2 regions of the Burkholderia pseudomultivorans genome follow, and region 1 is predicted to be linked to the other one. Evidence: riboswitches for the same ligand, from Rfam matches in the RefSeq annotation. Region 1 holds a riboswitch; the other holds the start of a gene.

Region 1 (9,515 bases):
GCCGCTGCGCGACTTCAGCGCGCGTCAGGCCGAGATACTCGCGCCACGCGCGCACCGGCGTACTGCCGTCGAACACGGAGCGAGTGACGACTTCGGGCGGAATTACCTTGCGCGCGTTGTCCCGCTGCGCGATGTAGTCGGCGTACGGAATCACGACGAAAGCCGGCTCGCCGTCCGGCCCGTTGATGTACTGAATCGGGGTAGGTGTGCTCATCCGGTCACCATCGTGCTGGGTTCGACCAACGCAACTGCTTCACTCTCGGACGATCGCGCGTTCACGCCTCGCTGCAATGCGGCCGACGATGCATTTCAGTGCGGTGGAAACGACGGTGCGGAGAACCCGCTGAAAGCCTGATCAGGCTGTTTGGCGCGCCCGGCTGGGATCGAACCAGCAACCCCTGCCTTCGGAGGGCAGTACTCTATCCATTGAGCTACGGGCGCCTGTGACAGTGAAGCGACCCCAATAAACAGATCACCCACATTTGACAAGACGGCAAGGATACCCTGTTTCCCATGACGCGTCCACCTCGCCCGTGGAATCCCCGCCGGGCCGGGCTGCGTGCGGGTAAACACGCGCCATCGCGGCGCTCGCCGTGATGTAAACGTTCCGTCTATAATCGTCCGTGCTTCATTGGACTGCCATTTTGCCGTTGCACCGCGCTCACAATTCCTAATCACGGAGACGAGGCAAGCATGAGCGAAGCACCCCACGAATCTCCCGTCAAAACCCCCAGGCAGCTGATTGCCGTCATCATCGCGTCGTTCGCGATTCCGATCGCCCTCATCGTCCTGTTCGCCACCTACGCGAACCACGCGTTCCGTTCGGGCGCCGGCACGGACGCACTGTCCGACGAGCAGGTCGCCAGACGCATCGCGCCGATCGCGCAGGTCGACGTGAAGGACGCCAACGCGCCCCGCACCTACAAGACGGGCGAGCAGGTGTACAAGGCCGTCTGCGTGACGTGCCACGGCACGGGCGCCGCAGGCGCGCCGAAGTTCGGCAACAAGGACGACTGGGCGCCGCGCATCTCGCAAGGCTTCGACACACTGCTGAAGACGGCCCTCGCCGGCAAGGGCGCGATGCCGCCGCGCGGCGGCACGAGCCCCGACGACGTCAGCGACTACGAGATCGCCCGCGCGATCGTCTACATGGCGAACAACGACGGCGCGAACTTCCCCGAGCCGGCGGCACCGGCCGCCAACGCGCCGCAGGCCGCAAGCGGCGCGGCAGGCGCCTCGGGCGCGGCCGATGCCGCAAGCGCGCAGATCGCCGCCGCGCAGGCCGCGATCGCCGCGATCCCGAAGGCCGGCGAGCAGCCCGCGGCCGCGCCGACGAGCGCCGACGCCGCATCGGCCGGCAAGGCGCTCTACACGCAGGTCTGCCAGGCCTGCCACGCCGCCGGCGTGCTCGGCGCACCGAAGTTCGGCAGCAAGGAAGACTGGGCGCCGCGCCTGAAGGACTCGATGGACACGGTCTACAACTACGCGCTGCACGGCAAGGGCGCGATGCCGCCGAAGGGCGGGTCGAACGCGTCGGACGCCGACGTGAAGGCCGCCGTCGACTACATGGTCAACGCGGCGAAGTAAGCGCAGCAGGCCAACGCCCCGTAGAAAACCCCCGCGACGCTCCTGCATCGCGGGGGTTTCGTTTTGGCTTTGCCGGGCCGCGCCATCGCGCGCCGGTTCTCGCCGCCGCATCCGTTCAATGCCCGCCCGGCGGCACCGCTAACGCGTCACTTCTGCAGCAACGCCTTCAGGCTCGCGAGCCGGTCCTTCGGCGACATCGGCGCCTCTTCCGGCGTGGGCGGCGGCGCATCGTCGAGGCCCATCTCGGGGATGAACCGCGACGGCTCGCACACGACCGTCTCGCGCGCCCGCTTGCGCTTCTTGCACCAGTTCAGATGCAGGCTGCGCTGCGCGCGCGTGATCGCGACGTACATCAGCCGGCGCTCCTCCTCGATCCGCTCGCTGTCGATCGGGCCGTCGTCTTCGCTGCCGCCGCGGTGCGGCATGATGCCCTCCTCGACGCCGACCAGGAACACGTGCGGATACTCGAGCCCCTTCGACGCATGGACGGTCGACAGCCGCACCGCGTCCGGATCCTCGTCCTTGCCTTCGAGCATCGACATCAGCGCGACGGTCTGGATCAGGCCAAGCAGGTTCTTGCCCGTATCGCCGAGCCCGTCCGCGTTGTGGAAGCCCTCGGCCTCGCCGTCGACGGCCTCGGCCGCCTCGGGCTTGGTGCCCTTGCGCTTCAGCCATTCGAGGAATTCGAGCACGTTCTGCCATTTCGACTGCGCCTGGCGCTCGTCGAACGCGTCGTACAGGTAGGCCTCGTAGTGGATCGCCTCCATCATGTCGTCGAGCACGACGGTCGCGGGCTCCTTGTCGGCGCGATCGGTCAGGCGCTGGATGAAGTCGCAGAACATCCGCAGCGGCTCGATCTGGCGCGCGGACAGCCGCGCCTCGATGCCGCCCATGTACACGGCCTCGAACAGCGACACCTTCGCCTGCCCCGCGAACGAGCCGAGCGCCTCGAGCGTCGTGTTGCCGATCCCGCGGCGCGGCGTCGTGACCGCGCGGATGAACGCGGGATCGTCGTCGGCGTTCGCGATCAGCCGCAGGTACGCGCACAGATCCTTGATCTCGGCCTTGTCGAAGAACGACTGGCCGCCCGACAGCACGTACGGGATCCGCTCGCGCCGCAGCACCTGCTCGAAGATCCGCGCCTGGAAGTTGCCGCGATACAGGATCGCGTAGTCGCGGAACTGCGCGCGCCGCTCGAACTTGTGCGCGGACAGGCGGAACACGACCGATTCGGCCTCGTGCTCCTCGTCGTTGCAGGGCGTGACGGTGATCGAATCGCCCATCCCGTGCTCGGACCACAGCTTCTTCTCGAACAGCTTCGGGTTGTTCGCGATCACGTTGTTCGCCGCGGTCAGGATCCGCACCGTCGAGCGGTAGTTCTGCTCGAGCTTGATCACGTGCAGCTTCGGGAAATCCTTGCCGAGCTGCGCGAGGTTTTCCAGCGTCGCGCCGCGCCAGCCGTAGATCGCCTGATCGTCGTCGCCGACCGCCGTGAACGCCGCGCGCGGGCCCGCGAGCAGCTTCAGCAGTTCGTACTGGCACGCGTTGGTGTCCTGATACTCGTCGATCAGCAGGTAGCGCAGCTTGTTCTGCCAGCGGTCGCGCACCTGCTCGTTCTTCGCGAACAGCTCGGTCGGCAGGCGGATCAGGTCGTCGAAGTCGACGGCCTGGTACGCGTGCAGCGTCGCGACGTAGTTGCGGTACACGAGCGCGGCCTGGTGCTCGTCCTCGTTCGCGGCGATCGTCATCGCCTCCTCGGGCGTGACGAGGCCGTTCTTCCACAGCGAGATGATGTTCTGGATCTTGCGGATCAGCCCCTTGTCGGTGGTGCCGATCTGCTCCTGGATCATCCCGAAGCAGTCGTCCGAATCCATGATCGAGAACTGCGGCTTCAGGCCGACGTGCTCGGCTTCCTGGCGCAGGATCTGCACGCCGAGCGAGTGGAACGTGCAGACGGTGAGCTGGTTGACGGGCACCTTGCGGCCTTCCTTGCCGGGCGTGGTGAGCGTCTTGCCCTCGAGCAGCTTCGACACGCGCTCGCGCATCTCGGCGGCCGCCTTGTTCGTGAACGTGACGGCGGCGATATGGCGGGGCTCGAAGCCTTTCGCTTCGATCAGGTGCGCGATCTTCTGCGTGATCACTCGGGTCTTGCCGCTGCCCGCGCCGGCGAGCACGAGGCAGGGACCGTCGAGGTAGCGCACCGCTTCGTTCTGAGCGGGATTGAGGCCTGCGGACATGATGGCGGATGGTGTTGCGGTTGACGGCGGAACGCCGGGAGGATGCCGTGCGCGGCGGGCCTGCGAAGCAGGCGGACGCGCGGGCAGGACGCGCATGTTAACACGTCGGCGGCACGCGTTTCGTGAACGCCGCCGGACGGCGCGGCGCACGCATCGGGCCCCGTGCGCGCCGCGCCTCACCCCTGGCCGGACGGCCAATCCGGCCCCGCGTCGGCGCGAATCGGCCACAATAGGCGCTCGTCGGCCCGGCAGGTGCGCCGGGCCCGGATCAACCGTCGCCGGATCGACACCATGGGATACCCGTTCGCTACTGCCGCCCTCGGCCCGCTGCTGTTCGCGCAGGGGCGCTACGTGCGTCGCGTCACGCCGCGGCTGCCCGAGGCGGCCGGCCCGCGCAGCGGGGAAGCCGGCGACGGCCCGCCGCTGCGCGTGCTGGTGCTCGGCGATTCGGCGGCCGCGGGCGTCGGCGTCGCGACGCAGTCCGACGCGCTGGCCGGGCAACTGGCGCGCGCGCTGGCGGCCACCCATCGCGTCAGCTGGAAACTGCTCGCGCGCACCGGCCTGACGACGCAGGATCTCGTCGACTGGCTCGCCGCCGAGCCGGCCGAGCCGTTCGACGTGGCGGTCACGTCGCTCGGCGTCAACGACGTGACGGGCGGCGTGTCGCCGGCCCGCTGGCTGGCGGCGCAGGCCGCGCTCGTCGGCCTGCTCGCCGCGCGCTTCCAGGTCGGGCACGCGGTGCTGTCGGCGGTGCCGCCGATGGAGCGCTTTCCGGCGCTGCCGCAGCCGCTCGCGTGGTATCTCGGCCTGCGCGCGAAGCGCCTCAACGCGGCCCTCGCGGGTTGGGTCGCGACGCAGCCGCACTGCACGTTCCTGCGGGTCACGCTGCCGCTCGAGCGCCACTTGATGGCCGCGGACGGCTTCCATCCCGCCGCGGCGGCATGCGCGGCCTGGGCCGGGCAGGTCGCGGCCGCGTTGCGGCAGCGGGCCGCCGCATGACGCGGCGTGGCGCGCGTGCGCGGGCCGTTCGTCGCGCGACGGGCCGGGCGGCGGCGCGCGCGATGCGGCCGGATGCGCGCAAAATGCCGGCGCTGACCGCGCATGCGCCGCGACGCCATGTGCATTTCGCCAGACCGGCCGGTGCGCACCGCGCCGCCGTGCCAAAATAGCCGGTCGTCATCGCGCCGTTACGGCGCGCCGTCCTTTCGTTTCGTTCGTAGCCAGGGATTGCCATGTCGTCATTGCTCAGGATTGGTCTGATGGGTTTTGGTTTCGCCGGTGCGACGTTCCACGCGCCGGTGATCGCGGCGAGCGGCCGCACGGAAGTCGCCGCGATCGCGACGGGGCAGCCCGATCGCGCCCGCGCCGCCTATCCCGGCGCGCGCGTCGTCGCCGATCTCGATACGCTGCTCGGCCTCGACGACATCGAGTGCGTGGTGATCGCCACACCGAACGACACGCACTTCGCGCTCGCGCGCCAGGTGCTCGAAGCAGGCCGCCACGTTGTCGTCGACAAGCCGGTCACGCTCACCGCCGACGAGGCGCTCGCGCTCGCGCGGCTCGCCAATGCGCGCAGCCGCCTGTTCGCGCCGTTCCACAATCGTCGCTGGGACGGCGATTTCCTGACCGTGCGCCGCATCGTCGAAGCGGGCGAGCTCGGCCGGCTCACCGCGTTCGTCTCGCACTTCGACCGCTTCCGGCCGACGCCGCGCACGCGCTGGCGCGAGGAGCCGGCGCGCGGCGGCGGCCTGCTGCTCGACCTCGGCCCGCACCTGATCGACCAGGCGCTCGCGCTGTTCGGCCTGCCCGACACCGTCAGCGCGACCGTCAAGACGCGCCGCGACAACGGTGCGGCGCCCGACTTCGTGCACCTGCTGCTCGGCTATCCGGACAAGGACGTCACGCTGCACGCGAGCGCGCTGTCGGCGATCGAGCCTGCGCGCTTCACGCTGCACGGCACGCGCGGCAGCTACCAGAAGTTCGGGCTCGACACGCAGGAAGACCAGCTGAAGGCCGGCCTGACGCCGGACGATGTCGAATTCGGCGGCGGCAACCCGCCCGGCCTGCTGCGCGTGCTCGACGGCGAAGTCGAGCTCGAACGCCCGGTGCCGACGCTCGACGGCCAGTATGCGGAGTTCTATCGCGCGCTCGCCGCGTCGATCCGCGACGGCGCGCCGTTCCCGATTACGCCGCAGGACGCCGTCGACGTGATGACGATCATCGAGCTCGCCGCGCAGAGCGAACACGAAGGCCGCCGGCTGCCGTTCGTGCGCCGCACGGTCTGAGCGAACGCCGGTCGCGGCCGGCCGCCTGCGAATCCCGCAGGCCGTCGCCGGCCCGTCCGGCGGCGCGGGCGCGCCCATCCCGAACATTCCGTTACAAATGGCGCGGAACGAAAGTCAGCGGCCGACCGGTCTGACGCGTTTCTCAAAAAGTCGATCCGACACCCAAACCGTCAGGAGAATGTGATGCAACGGTTGATTCGCGCGGCAGCATGCTGCGCCCTGGTTTCCTCGCTCGCGGCGTGTATCGTGCAGCCGCAGCAACCGGTCCGGCCGCCGCCGCCGCGGCCGAATCCGCAAGTGGTCGCGAACGAGCGGATGCAACAGATCCAGGGCCGGATCGACAACCTGCATCGCCGGATCGACGCCCGCGTCAACGGCGGCTACTACCCGCCGCCGTACGGCGCGCAGCTGCACCATCGCCTCGACGTGATCCGCCAGGAATCGAACGACATGTCGGCGCAGCACGGCGGCGGCCTGTCCGGCGACGAGCAGCGCGTGCTGAACCAGGAACTCGACACGGCCGCGCGCGCGATCGGCGAGTAAGGCCGGCGCTCGCCGGCGACGAAAAAAGCGGCGGCGCCCTGCCGCCGCTTGTCGCGAAGCGACATTCTTTTGCCCAAATTGACAAGGCCGGGCCGCTCGCGTACAGTCGCCCGCACGCGTCGGGAGAGCGTGTGACCGCGTTGTTGAACGCCGGTCGCGCCGCCGAAGGGGCACACCCGCAAACTCTCAGGCAAAAGGACCGACCGCGTCGGGGAACGCCGTCCGCGCATTGCGCGGGCCGCACTCCCCGCACTCTGGAGAGCGGCAGTAGCCCGCTGCGCCGATGCGGCGCGGGCAGGCTGCCCACCGAAGGGGCGCGCGTTCGCCGGGCTTTGCCCGCAGCGCAATCTCTCAGGTATCGAGGACAGAGGGGCATGTACAGGATCGCTCGCCGGCTCGCGGCCGCGGCGGTCGGCACATGGCCGTTCTGATCCGCGCGCAAGCGCCTTGCCTGAGGCCTCGATGACTGCACTGAAACATACCCCGCTCAACGCCGCGCACCGCGCGCTCAATGCCCGCATGGTCGACTTCGGCGGCTGGGACATGCCCGTCAACTACGGCTCGCAGATCGAAGAACACGAAGCCGTGCGCACCGACGCCGGCATGTTCGACGTGTCGCACATGTGCGTCGTCGATTTCACCGGCAGCCGCGTGCGCGCCTTCTTCGAGCACGCGATCGCGAACAACGTCGGCAAGCTCAAGACGCCCGGCAAGGCGCTCTACTCGTGCCTGCTCAATCCGCAGGGCGGCGTCATCGACGACCTGATCGTCTATTACTTCACCGAAGACTTCTTCCGCGTCGTCGTCAATGCCGGCACCGCCGACAAGGACATCGCGTGGTTCAACCAGCTCAACGAACAGGGCGGCTACGGCGTGACGATCGCGCCGCGCCGCGATTTCGCGATCGTCGCCGTGCAGGGCCCGAACGCCCGTGAAAAGACCTGGACGACGATTCCGGCCGCGCGCGCCGCGACGAGCGAGCTGAAGCCGTTCAACGCCGCGCAGGTCGCCGGCACGCCGTTCGGCGACCTCACCGTCGCGCGCACCGGCTACACGGGCGAGGACGGCTTCGAGATCATCGTCCCGGCCGTACACGTCGAGGCGCTGTGGAACGCGCTGCAGCAAAACGGCGTGCGCCCGTGCGGGCTCGGCGCGCGCGACACGCTGCGCCTCGAGGCCGGCATGAACCTGTACGGCCAGGACATGGACGACACCGTCTCGCCGCTCGACGCGGGCCTCGCGTGGACGGTCGACCTGTCGGCGCCGCGCGACTTCGTCGGCCGCGCCGCGCTCGAGCGCGACGGCTCGCGCGCCGCGTTCGTCGGCCTGATCCTGCAGAAGGAAAACGGCAAGGCGGGCGGCGTGCTGCGCGCGCACCAGAAGGTCGTCACGCCGCACGGCGAAGGCGAGATCACGAGCGGCACGTTCTCGCCGTCGATGCAGGAATCGATCGCGTTTGCGCGCGTGCCGGCGGCCGTCCAGGTCGGCGACACGGTCCATGTGCAGATTCGTGACAAGCAACTTCCCGCGCGCGTGGTAAAACTGCCGTTCGTGCGCAACGGCAAGGTCCTCGCTGCGTAACGACCGGGAGGCCGCCTCCCGGCAAGCCGGGAGATGGCGCCCGGCGAACCTTACATCCGGCGCGTCCGCGCGGCGCGCCAGCAGAACGAATCACACACTTTTATCCAGGAGCATCCGATGAGCAACGTCCCGGCCGATCTGAAGTACACCGACGAACACGAGTGGATCCGCACCGAAGCAGACGGCACGCTGACGGTCGGCATCACCGATCACGCGCAGAGCACGCTCGGCGACATCGTCTTCCTCGAACTGCCGGAAGTCGGCAAGCAGGTGACGGCGGGCGACGCGGTCGGCGTCGTCGAGTCGGTGAAGGCGGCATCCGACATCTACTCGCCGGTGTCCGGCGAAGTCGTCGCGATCAACGAAGCCATCGTCGACACGCCCGACGCAGTCAACAGCGACGCCTACGCGAGCTGGCTGTTCAAGATCAAGCTCGCGGACGGCGCATCGACCGACAAGCTGATCGACGCCGCAGCCTACGGCAAGCTGATCGACTGACTTTATTCCCCGAACTGCGCGGAGCCGGCCGTCCGGTCCCGCGCGCGACCGGCGCTGGCGCCAGCGCCGGTCGACCGCACAGCATGGGGCCCGAACGCGCCGACGCGCGCCCTCGGGTCGACATAGGAACGCCATGAAGCTCGAACACCCGGACCGCCTGATGAACCGCACGCCCCTCTCGCTCGCCGCGCTCGAAACGCACGACGCGTTCGCCGAACGCCACATCGGCCCCGACGCCGCCAGCCAGCAGGCCATGCTCGACACGCTCGGCTTCGCGTCGCGCGCCGCGCTGATCGACGCCGTGATCCCGGCCTCGATCCGCCGCGCCGAAACGCTGCCGCTCGGCCCGTTCGCGCAGCCGAAGAGCGAGGCCGAAGCGCTCGCCGCACTGCGCGCGCTCGCGGACAAGAACCAGGTGTTCCGCTCCTATATCGGCCAGGGCTATTACGACACGCATACGCCGGCCGTGATCCTGCGCAACGTGCTCGAAAACCCGGCGTGGTACACGGCCTATACGCCGTACCAGCCCGAAATTTCCCAGGGTCGCCTCGAGGCGCTCCTGAACTTCCAGCAAATGGTGACCGACCTCACGGGCCTCGCGATCTCGAACGCGTCGCTGCTCGACGAGGCGACCGCCGCGGCCGAGGCGATGACGCTGCTGCAGCGCGCCGGCAAGCCGAAGTCGAACGTGTTCTACGTCGCCGACGACGTGCTGCCGCAAACGCTCGAAGTGATCCGCACGCGCGCGCTGCCGGTCGGCATCGAGGTCAAGACCGGCCCGGCC
Region 2 (9,515 bases), 130 kb from region 1:
CGCCGCGACTCGCGTGATACGCGCGGATCGCCAGCAGGCCCGCGTATTCGCCCTGCGAGCCTGCATTCGGCTGCAGCGACACCGCGTCGTATCCGGTGATCGCACCCAGCATCGCTTCGAGCTCCTGCGCGAGCGCGCGATATCCGCCGGTCTGTTCGGCCGGGGCGAACGGGTGCAGCTTCGCGAACGCCGGCCATGTGATCGGCATCATTTCGACGGTCGCGTTCAGTTTCATCGTGCAACTGCCGAGCGGAATCATCGTGCGGTCGAGTGCGAGATCGCGGTCGGCGAGCCGGCGCAGGTAGCGCAGCATCTGCGTTTCCGAATGATGGCTGTTGAATGCCGGATGCGTGAGAAAGGCACTGCGGCGCAGCAGCGGCGCGGGCAGCGCATCGACGGCGGCCGCTTCGACGGTTGCAAAGTCCGGCACCGGCCGGCCGTCGGTGAAGATCGACCAGAGCATCGTCACATCGTCGGGCGTGGTCGTCTCGTCGAGCGCGATGCCGACGCGCCGGTCGTCGATCGCGCGCAGGTTCGCGCGGCGCGCGCGTGCAGCCGCATGCACGGCTTCGGTGTGGCTGCCGGTATTCACCGTGATGGTATCGAAGCAGTACTCGGTCGGCACCGCATGGCCGAGCTGACGCAACCCCGCGGCCAGCGTCGCGGTCAGGCGATGGACGCGCCGTGCGATCGTGGCAAGTCCGCGTGGGCCATGGTAGGCCGCGTAGAAGCCGGCGATATTGGCGAGCAGCACCTGCGCGGTGCAGATGTTGCTGGTGGCCTTTTCGCGCCGGATATGCTGCTCGCGCGTCTGCATCGCGAGGCGCAATGCCGGGCGGCCGTGCGCGTCGACCGACATGCCGACCAGCCGTCCCGGCATCGTGCGCCTGAACGCGTCGCGCGTCGCGAAATAGCCGGCGTGCGGGCCACCAAACCCGAGCGGTACGCCGAAACGCTGCGTGGTGCCGACCGCCACGTCGGCGCCGAATTCGCCCGGCGGCGCGAGCAGCGTCAGCGCGAGCAAATCGGCGGCGACCACGGCCAGCGCGCCGTGCGCATGGAGTGTCTCGACCACGCTGCGGTAGTCGTGGATGTCGCCGAAGGTGCCCGGATATTGCAGCAGCGCGGCGAAACAGCCGGGACCGGCCAGGTCGCGGCGCGGATCGCCGACGACAACCTCGATACCGACCGGTTCCGCGCGTGTGCGGACGATCTCGATCGTCTGCGGGTGGCAGTCGCGCGCGACGAAGAACACGCGGCTGTCAGACTTTGCGACGCGCTGGCAGAACGTCATTGCTTCGGCAGCGGCCGTGCCTTCGTCGAGCATTGACCCGTTGGCGATGTCGAGGCCGGTCAGGTCGGCGATCATCGTCTGGAAGTTGAGCAGCGCTTCCAGGCGGCCTTGCGAGATTTCCGGCTGGTACGGCGTATACGCGGTGTACCACGCCGGATTTTCCAGCACGTTGCGCTGGATGACCGGTGGGGTATGTGTGTCGTGGTAGCCCATCCCGATGAAGGACCGGAACACCTGGTTGCGGCCGGCCAGCGCGCCGAGCCTGTCCAGTGCGTCGGCTTCGGTGCAGCCGGGCGGCAGCGCGAGCGGGGCACGGCTGCGGATTGCCTCCGGCACCACCTGCTGCATCAGGTCGTCGATGCCGTCCACGCCGAGCTCGGCGAGCATCGCAGCCTGTTCGCCCGCGTCGGGGCCGATATGGCGGCGCACGAACAACTCGCGCTGCGCGAGAGAATCGAAAGCGCTCATGGCTGTCTCCGTCATTCGCCGATGTACGTGCGATACGCGGCTGCGTCCATCAGGCCGGCCAGTTGTTCCGGACGATCGATGCGCATCCGGAAGAACCAGCCGTCGCTTTCCGCCGCTTCGTTGACGAGGCTCGGGGTGTCGCCGAGCACGGCATTCGCCGCCAGCACGGTGCCGGACACGGGCATCCTGACTTCGCCGGCGGCCTTGACCGATTCGACGGTGGCGGCTTCGTCATGCTGTGCAAATGCGTCGCCTTCGTTCGGCAGCGCGACGTAGACCAGATCGCCCAGTTGCGACTGCGCATGATCGGTGATGCCGACCGTTGCGCTGCCGTCGGCTTCCAGACGCAGCCATTCGTGGGATTCGGTGTACCTGACCTCGCTCATGTGCTCTCTTCCTGACAGGGTTGCGTTAAGTGGAACGGCAACGCAAGCCGGAAGGGCGACGGCGGGAGGATGGGCGAGCGGCGGCATCCGGACCAGACCGGGGCATTCCAGGCTGCGTGCCTGATGCCCCCTCTGTCCGTTTGCCTGAGAGATTCGCGACCCGGCGGGTCGCTTTTCCTTCGGCGAGGCATGGTCGGCGACCAGAGGCCTACTCTCCAGAGCGCTAGTCGATGCGTCAGTCCTTTTGCCTGAGAGTTTCTGGGGCGATTCCCCTTCGGCGCCGCCGGACGGCGGTCTCTCCTGACACATCCCGATAGCTGGCGACAATCTAGTCGCCCGCGTCCGGTGCTGTCAACACCGGGTTTGCACCCCGGGCACGCGGGCGGCGCCCGACGACGTGCCGCCACGCCGATGAAATGCGTGGCGCGACAAGGCTGTGCCGCGATCACGGCGAGCCGATACTTCGGCGGAGCCCGAAGCGAATATCCGATATCGACTATCTGTCCGCGGACGCGGCGCGGCGATCCACATGCGCCATCAGATCGTCGACGAACGCGCGCAGCACGGTCGGCTGCGCGGCGCCGCGCCGTGTGATCGACGAGAACGGCCAGGTCGAGGTCAGCCGTTCCGCCGCGAGCTGACGCATCTGGCCGGCGTCGACCCATTGCTTCGCGTAGTGCCTGGGCAGAAAGCCGATATAGGCGCCGGTCAGAATCAGGATCGCCTGCGCTTCGACGTTGTCCACCGTCGCGGCGGCATTGCCGCTCTCGAGCAACTGCAGGTCGCGCTGTTGCAGGAATGCGCGGGCGACGACCTGGCTCTGCCGGATTCGCTCGATCAGCGCATCGCCGCTGGCGTCGTTCGAGAACAGCGGGTGATAGCGGCTGCAGTAGAGCCCGTCAGGCTCGTCGTACAGCGGCGTGTAGCACAGGCCGGCGACGGTCAGCGGAAAGTGGCCGATCGCGATGTGCAGCCGCCCGTCGAGCACGCGCGCCTCGAGCTCGGCGGGCGTGCCGATGTAGATGTCGAGCTGCACGTCGTGGCCGCGCGATACGAACCGGCGCAGCGCGCGCGGCAGCACGCTGTCGGTGTCGGTGACCGTGTTGTCGATGATGCCGAGATGGAGCTTGCCCGAGATGCGCTGCTTGAGCGCATGGGTGTCCATGCAGAACGCCTCGACCGCGAGCGACAGGCGCTGCGCCGATTCATACGTTGCGACGCCGTGTTCCGTCAGACGAAAGCCGCTGCGCCCACGTTCGCACAGCTTGACGCCCAGGCGCGTCTCGAGGCTCGTCATCTGTTCGCTGATGGTCGACTGGCTCACGTTCAGCGCCGCCTGAGCGGCGGAGAAGCCGCCGCATTTCACGATGGTCATGAAAATCCTGAGCAGTTTCAGGTCGACGTCCTGCAGTTGCTTCATGTCTCGCTCCACGCGGCGTATTGCATCGGAAAGTCCGATATGAACATCTGATGCTTGCTATTTTTCCGGTGCAAATTCTTGCCCATAGTGGCTGCAAAGGCAAGCGCACGGGCCACCGTGCGGATGACAACAGATCCATACGAATGGAGACGGAGACAATGCAGAGCAACAGCTATGAGAAAGGCAGGTTGAACCTGCCGTTCGTCGGTCACTGCACCTTTGCGAAGGCGCCGGTGTGTCTCGACTGGGAGCATATCGACGCGGACGTCGCGATCCTCGGCGCACCGAACGACATGGGCACCCAGTGGCGTTCCGGTGCGCGTTTCGGCCCGCGCGGCATTCGCGAGGCGTCGACGCTGTTCTCGTTCGGGCATGCGGGCGCGTACGACCACGAGGACGACGCGCTGTACCTGACCGAAGACCAGGTCCGGATGGTCGATGTCGGCGATGCGGACATCGTGCATACCGACATGGCCACCAGCAATGCGAACATCGAACTGGCCGTGCGCAAGATTCTCGCCGCCGGCGCGATGCCTGTCGTGCTCGGCGGCGATCACTCGGTGCACGCGCCGGTAATCAAGGCGTTCGAAGGGCGCGGGCCGATCCATATCGTGCATTTCGATGCGCACCTCGATTTCGTCGACGAACGCCACGGCGTGCGGTACGGCCACGGCAATCCGCTGCGCCGCGCGTCGGAAATGGACCATATCGCGGGGATGACGCAACTCGGCATCCGCAACGTGTCGTCGTCGAACCGCAGCGACTACGACGCGGCGCGCGCCGCGGGCTCCAACATCCTGTCGGTACGCGATGTCCGGCGCCTCGGCACCGAAGGGGTGCTCGAACAGATTCCACAGCGCGGCGCGTACTACATCACGATCGACATCGACGGCTTCGACCCGTCGATCGCGCCGGGAACGGGTACGCCGAGCCATGGCGGCTTCCAGTACTACGAAGTACTCGAGATCATCCAGGCGCTCGCGAAGCGCAGCCGCGGCAACATCATCGGCATGGACCTGGTGGAGGTGGCGCCGGCCTACGACCCGACCGGCACGACGTCGATCCTCGCTGCGCAGTTGCTGATGAACAGCATCGGCTTCATTTTCCGCGCACGCAGCCTGGCGAAGGGACGCTGAGCGTCCGTCCGTATCCGGAACCGGGGCCGAGGTCCAGCAGCACCTCCGAAGTCATCACCGCACAGCCCGGCGAACCTTGCCGCGAAGTGCCGGGCACGCCATCAAGGAAAATCAACATGGATGCCGTTGTAGCGCAATATCTCGATCGTCATCGCGTTTCGCAGGCGACTCGCAGTTTTCTGGCCGCGCCGATGAAAATGTTCATCGGCGGCGCGTGGGTGGATGGCAGCGACGGCCAGTTCGGCGTTGTCACCGAACCGTCGACCGAAGGCGTCATCACGCAGATTCCGTTCGCGACGATCGCCGATCTCGATCGCGCGGTCGCCGCCGCGCGCCACCAGTTCGATCATGGCGAATGGCGCCGCCTGAAGCCGCTCGAGCGTGAGCGCCTGCTGCACCGGCTGGCCGACCTGATCGAAGCGCATGCGGACGAACTGGCCGAAATCGAATCGATCGACATGGGCAAGTCCGTTGCACAGGCGCGCGCGATCGACATCCAGGGCACGGTCGACACGTTCCGCTATTTCGCCGGCTGGGCGTCGAAGCTGCACGGTCGCACGGTCGAGCCGTCGCTGCCCGGCAATTACTTCGCGTATACGCGCAAGGAGCCGATCGGCGTCGTCGGCGCAATCGTGCCGTGGAACTATCCGCTGCAGACGATGGCGTGGAAGCTGGCGGCCGCGCTGGCGGTCGGCTGCACGACCGTCGTTAAGCCGGCCGAGCTCACGTCGCTGTCGACGCTGCGCTTCGCCGAACTGGTTCAGGAAGCCGGCATTCCGGACGGCGTGGTCAATATCGTGACGGGCCGCGGCAGCGTGATCGGCGCCGCGATGGCGAACCACCCGGGTATCGACAAGCTGACCTTCACCGGTTCCACGCCGGTCGGACGCACGGTCGGGCAGAACGCGGTGCAGCACATCAAGCGCGTGACGTTGGAGCTCGGCGGGAAGTCGCCGGTGCTCGTGCTCGACGATGCCGATATCGGCGCGGCCGCGCAGGCAGTGGCCAACGGCGTGTTCTTCAACTCCGGGCAGGTGTGCGACGCGGGCACGCGTGCGTATGTCCACCACGACGTCTACGACCGCTTCCTCGCGGCGCTGGCCGACTACACGTCGACGCTGAAGATCGCACCCGGCCTCGATCGCGACTGCTTCATCAGCCCGCTCGTGTCGGCCCGGCAGAAGGATACGGTGCTGTCGTACATCGAAGCCGGCCGTCGCGAGGGCGCCGACGTCCATTACGGTGGGCGCGCGCATGCGGGCCCCGGCCACTTCGTCGAACCGACGATCTTCGCGAACTGCCGCAACGACATGCGCATCGTCCGCGAGGAGATTTTCGGTCCGGTGCTCGTGACTGCGCCGTTCGATACGCTCGACGAAGCCGTGGCGCTCGCGAACGATTCGGCGTTCGGTCTGGCCGCGGCAATCTACTCGAACGACCTGGGCCGGGTGCACGGGCTGATTCCGCAACTGCAGGCCGGCACGGTCTATGTGAACGCGCACAGCACGATTGACCCGGCGCTGCCGTTCGGCGGATTCAAGACGTCCGGATTCGGCAAGGACCTCGGGCCCGAACAGCTCGACTACCTGATGGAGACCAAGGCGGTCTGCATTACGCTGCCCTGAACTGCGCGTGACGTGTCGCCTCGGGCCGGCATGCATGGTAAAAGCGTGCAGCCGGCCCGATGCGACCGCGTCCCGACCCGAAGACGTCGACCCGTTCGCTCGAACAGGTCTGACGAATTAGCCCTGCTTTGCCCTTTGCGATCATGGGGTACGACATGCAAGCAGAAACAAACGTATTGAAGGTACCGCGCGGCGACCAGGGTGCGATCGAAGCGCATTCGATCGACTTCGTCCCGGAAAGCGAGCGGACCGACAAGCTGTCCAGCCAGGGACCGTTCTGGTTCGTCGGGAACTTCACGTTCTTCACGATGACCATCGGCTTCGTCGGGCCGAGCGTCGGACTCGACGCATTCTGGACGACCGTCGCTGGCACGGTCGGCATCATGTTCGGCACGCTGTTCATGGCCTTTCACGGCTCGCAGGGGCCGCACCTCGGGCTGCCGCAGATGATCCAGTCGCGTGCGCAGTTCGGCTATCGCGGCGTGGTGCTCGTATTGCTGGCAACGCTGTTCGTGTTCGCGGGCTTCAATATCGTCAACCTCGTGCTGATGATGCAGGGCCTGAAGACACTGTTCCACTGGGACCCGATGCAGGTAGCGTTGCTCGTGACGGTGCCGGCCACGATCCTGGCGATCCTCGGTCACGACTGGATGCACCGGACGTTCAAATGGTCGCTGTATCTGTCGCTGCCGCTCTACGGCCTCGTGACGCTGGCCGTGCTGGCCGGGTGGATTCATGACGCACCGGCGGTGGCGGGCAGCACGGCCGCGCCGCTGGGCTTCAACTGGACCGGCTTCATCGCGCAGTTCGCGGCGGCGGCCAGCTACAACATCGCGTATGCGCCGTACGTGTCCGACTACTCGCGCTATCTGCCGAAGAATACGCCGAGCGGCAGGTTGATTGCCGCGGTGTTCGTCGGCGCATCGCTGTCCGGCGCATGGATGATCGCGGTGGGGGGATGGCTCGGCGCGCACCTGCACGCGACCGACGTGCTCGTCGCGCTTCACACGGTCGGCGCCGGGATCGCGCCGCCGCTGGGCACCGTCGTGGTGGCCGTCACGATCTTCGCGTTTCTTCCGGTGATCGCGATGAACATCTACAGCGCGAAGCTCACGGCCATCACCAGCGTCGATTCGTTCCGCAAGATCGAGCCGACCGCGAAGGCGCGCATCCTCGCAATCCTGTTCGTCGTGCTGCTGCAGTTCGGCGTCGCGCTGCGCCTCTACGAGTCGGGATCCGGCCTGTCGGTACTGAACATCTATCTGGTCGTGATGCTGTATTTCCTCGTGCCGTGGACGGCAGTCAACCTGACCGACTACTTCTTCGTGCGCAAGGGCCGCTACGCGGTGCCGCATTTCTTCCGCCCGCACGATAGCCTGTACGGAAGCTGGGGCGGCCGCGGCCTGTTGTCCTACCTGATCGGATTCGCGTCGATGATCCCGTTTTTCTGCATCTTCGACGGCGATCGAGAGGTATATGTCGGTCCGCTCGCGAAGGCGATGGGCAGCGTCGATCTCGCGTGGCTGGTCGGGCTGATCGTTTCGGCACTCGCGTACTACGGGCTGTGCCGTTCGCTCGACCTGCGGCGCGAGGAGGCCGAAATCGCCCATATCGAAGCGAACATGCCGGAATACACGACCGGCGAGAAAAAGCGCAGCTGACGCGGCGCATGTGGTTCATTCATCGAGCTGAATAATCAAGATGACTAAACATTACGACTATATCATCGTGGGCGCCGGATCTGCCGGCTGCGTGCTGGCCAACCGCCTGACGGAGGACTCGAACGTCAGCGTGCTGGTGCTGGAATACGGCGGAAGCGACCGCAGCGTGATCATCCAGATGCCGAGCGCGTTCTCGATGCCGATGAACACGAAGAAGTTCAACTGGCACTACGAGACCGCACCGGAGCCGAATCTCGACGGGCGACGCCTGCATTGCCCGCGCGGCAAGGTGCTCGGCGGCTCGTCGTCGATCAACGGGCTGGTCTATATCCGCGGCCATGCGTGCGATTTCGACGAATGGGAATCGCTCGGCGCGCGCGATTGGGGATACCGCCACTGCCTGCCGTATTTCCGCAAGGCGGAGAGCTACAAGTTGGGCGGCGACGCGTATCGCGGCGCGGACGGCCCGCTCAGCACCAACAACGGCAACAACATGCAGAACCCGTTGTACGGCGCCTGGGTGGAGGCGGGCGCCGAGGCCGGCTACATCAAGACCGACGATTGCAACGGCTTCATGCAGGAGGGGTTCGGCGCGATGCACATGACCGTCAGGAACGGCGTGCGGTGGTCGACGGCCAACGCATACCTGCGTCCGGCGATGCAGCGTCCGAACCTGACCGTCGTCACGCACGCGATGACGCGCCAGATCGTGATGGAAGGCAAGCGTGCGGTCGGCGTGATCTATGAGCAGGGCGGCGTCCGGCATACGGTGCGCTGCTCGCGCGAGGTGCTGGTGTCGTCGGGGCCGATCGGCTCGCCGCACCTGCTGCAGCGCTCGGGCATCGGGCCGGCCGAGGTATTGCGCGAGGCCGGGATCGCGGTCGTGCACGACCTGCCGGGCGTCGGCGAGAATCTGCAGGACCACTCGGAAATCTACATTCAGTACGCGTGCAAGGAGCCGGTATCGCTCAACGGCAAGATGAACCTGCTCGGCAAGGCGATGATCGGCCTGCGCTGGCTGCTGTTCAAGGACGGGCTCGGCGCGAGCAACCACTTCGAAGCGGGCGGCTTCATCCGCTCGGAAGCCGGGCTGCGCTGGCCGGATATCCAGTTTCACTTCCTGCCGGCGGCGATGCGCTACGACGGCGACAAGCCGTACAAGGGACACGGCTTCATGGTGCTGACCGGCCCGAACAAGCCGAAGAGCCGCGGACATGTCCGTGTGCGCTCCGCCGATCCGTACGAGCATCCCGAGATCCGCTTCAACTATCTGGATCGCGAGGAGGACCGTGAGGGCTTCCGTCGCTGCGTGCGCCTGACGCGCGAGATCGTCGCGCAGCCGGCGATGGACCGCTTCCGCGGCGTCGAGCTGGCGCCCGGGCCGGACGTGAAGACCGACGACGAAATCGACGCGTTCGTGCGCGCGAACATGGAAAGCACGATGCACCCGTGCGGCTCGTGCCGGATGGGCGAGGACGACATGGCGGTGGTGGATTCCGAACTGCGCGTGCGTGGCGTGCAGGGG

Evidence for each region. Region 1 has a riboswitch for glycine ahead of gcvT (glycine cleavage system aminomethyltransferase GcvT). Riboswitches for the same ligand answer to the same signal wherever they lie in the genome.
Region 2: it holds a riboswitch for glycine, as region 1 does, so the genes downstream of both, gcvH (glycine cleavage system protein GcvH) here and gcvT (glycine cleavage system aminomethyltransferase GcvT) in region 1, are expected to answer to the same signal.

The regions. Positions count from the first base shown of each region.
Region 1 covers NZ_CP013378.1:168,785-178,299, reverse strand. The annotation lists gene WS57_RS13760 (helix-turn-helix domain-containing protein) at 1-214, opposite strand, end outside; tRNA gene WS57_RS13755 (tRNA-Arg) at 366-441, opposite strand; gene WS57_RS13750 (c-type cytochrome) at 694-1,587, shown strand; gene WS57_RS13745 (UvrD-helicase domain-containing protein) at 1,734-3,824, opposite strand; gene WS57_RS13740 (SGNH/GDSL hydrolase family protein) at 4,116-4,823, shown strand; gene WS57_RS13735 (oxidoreductase) at 5,057-6,109, shown strand; gene WS57_RS13730 (hypothetical protein) at 6,293-6,652, shown strand; glycine riboswitch at 6,763-6,865, shown strand; glycine riboswitch at 6,897-7,030, shown strand; gene gcvT (glycine cleavage system aminomethyltransferase GcvT) at 7,115-8,233, shown strand; gene gcvH (glycine cleavage system protein GcvH) at 8,351-8,731, shown strand; gene gcvP (aminomethyl-transferring glycine dehydrogenase) at 8,865-9,515, shown strand, end outside.
Region 2 covers NZ_CP013378.1:297,053-306,567, forward strand. The annotation lists gene gcvP (aminomethyl-transferring glycine dehydrogenase) at 1-1,777, opposite strand, end outside; gene gcvH (glycine cleavage system protein GcvH) at 1,774-2,148, opposite strand; glycine riboswitch at 2,375-2,461, opposite strand; gene WS57_RS14310 (LysR family transcriptional regulator) at 2,645-3,568, opposite strand; gene speB (agmatinase) at 3,727-4,704, shown strand; gene WS57_RS14320 (aldehyde dehydrogenase family protein) at 4,821-6,329, shown strand; gene WS57_RS14325 (purine-cytosine permease family protein) at 6,485-7,990, shown strand; gene betA (choline dehydrogenase) at 8,031-9,515, shown strand, end outside.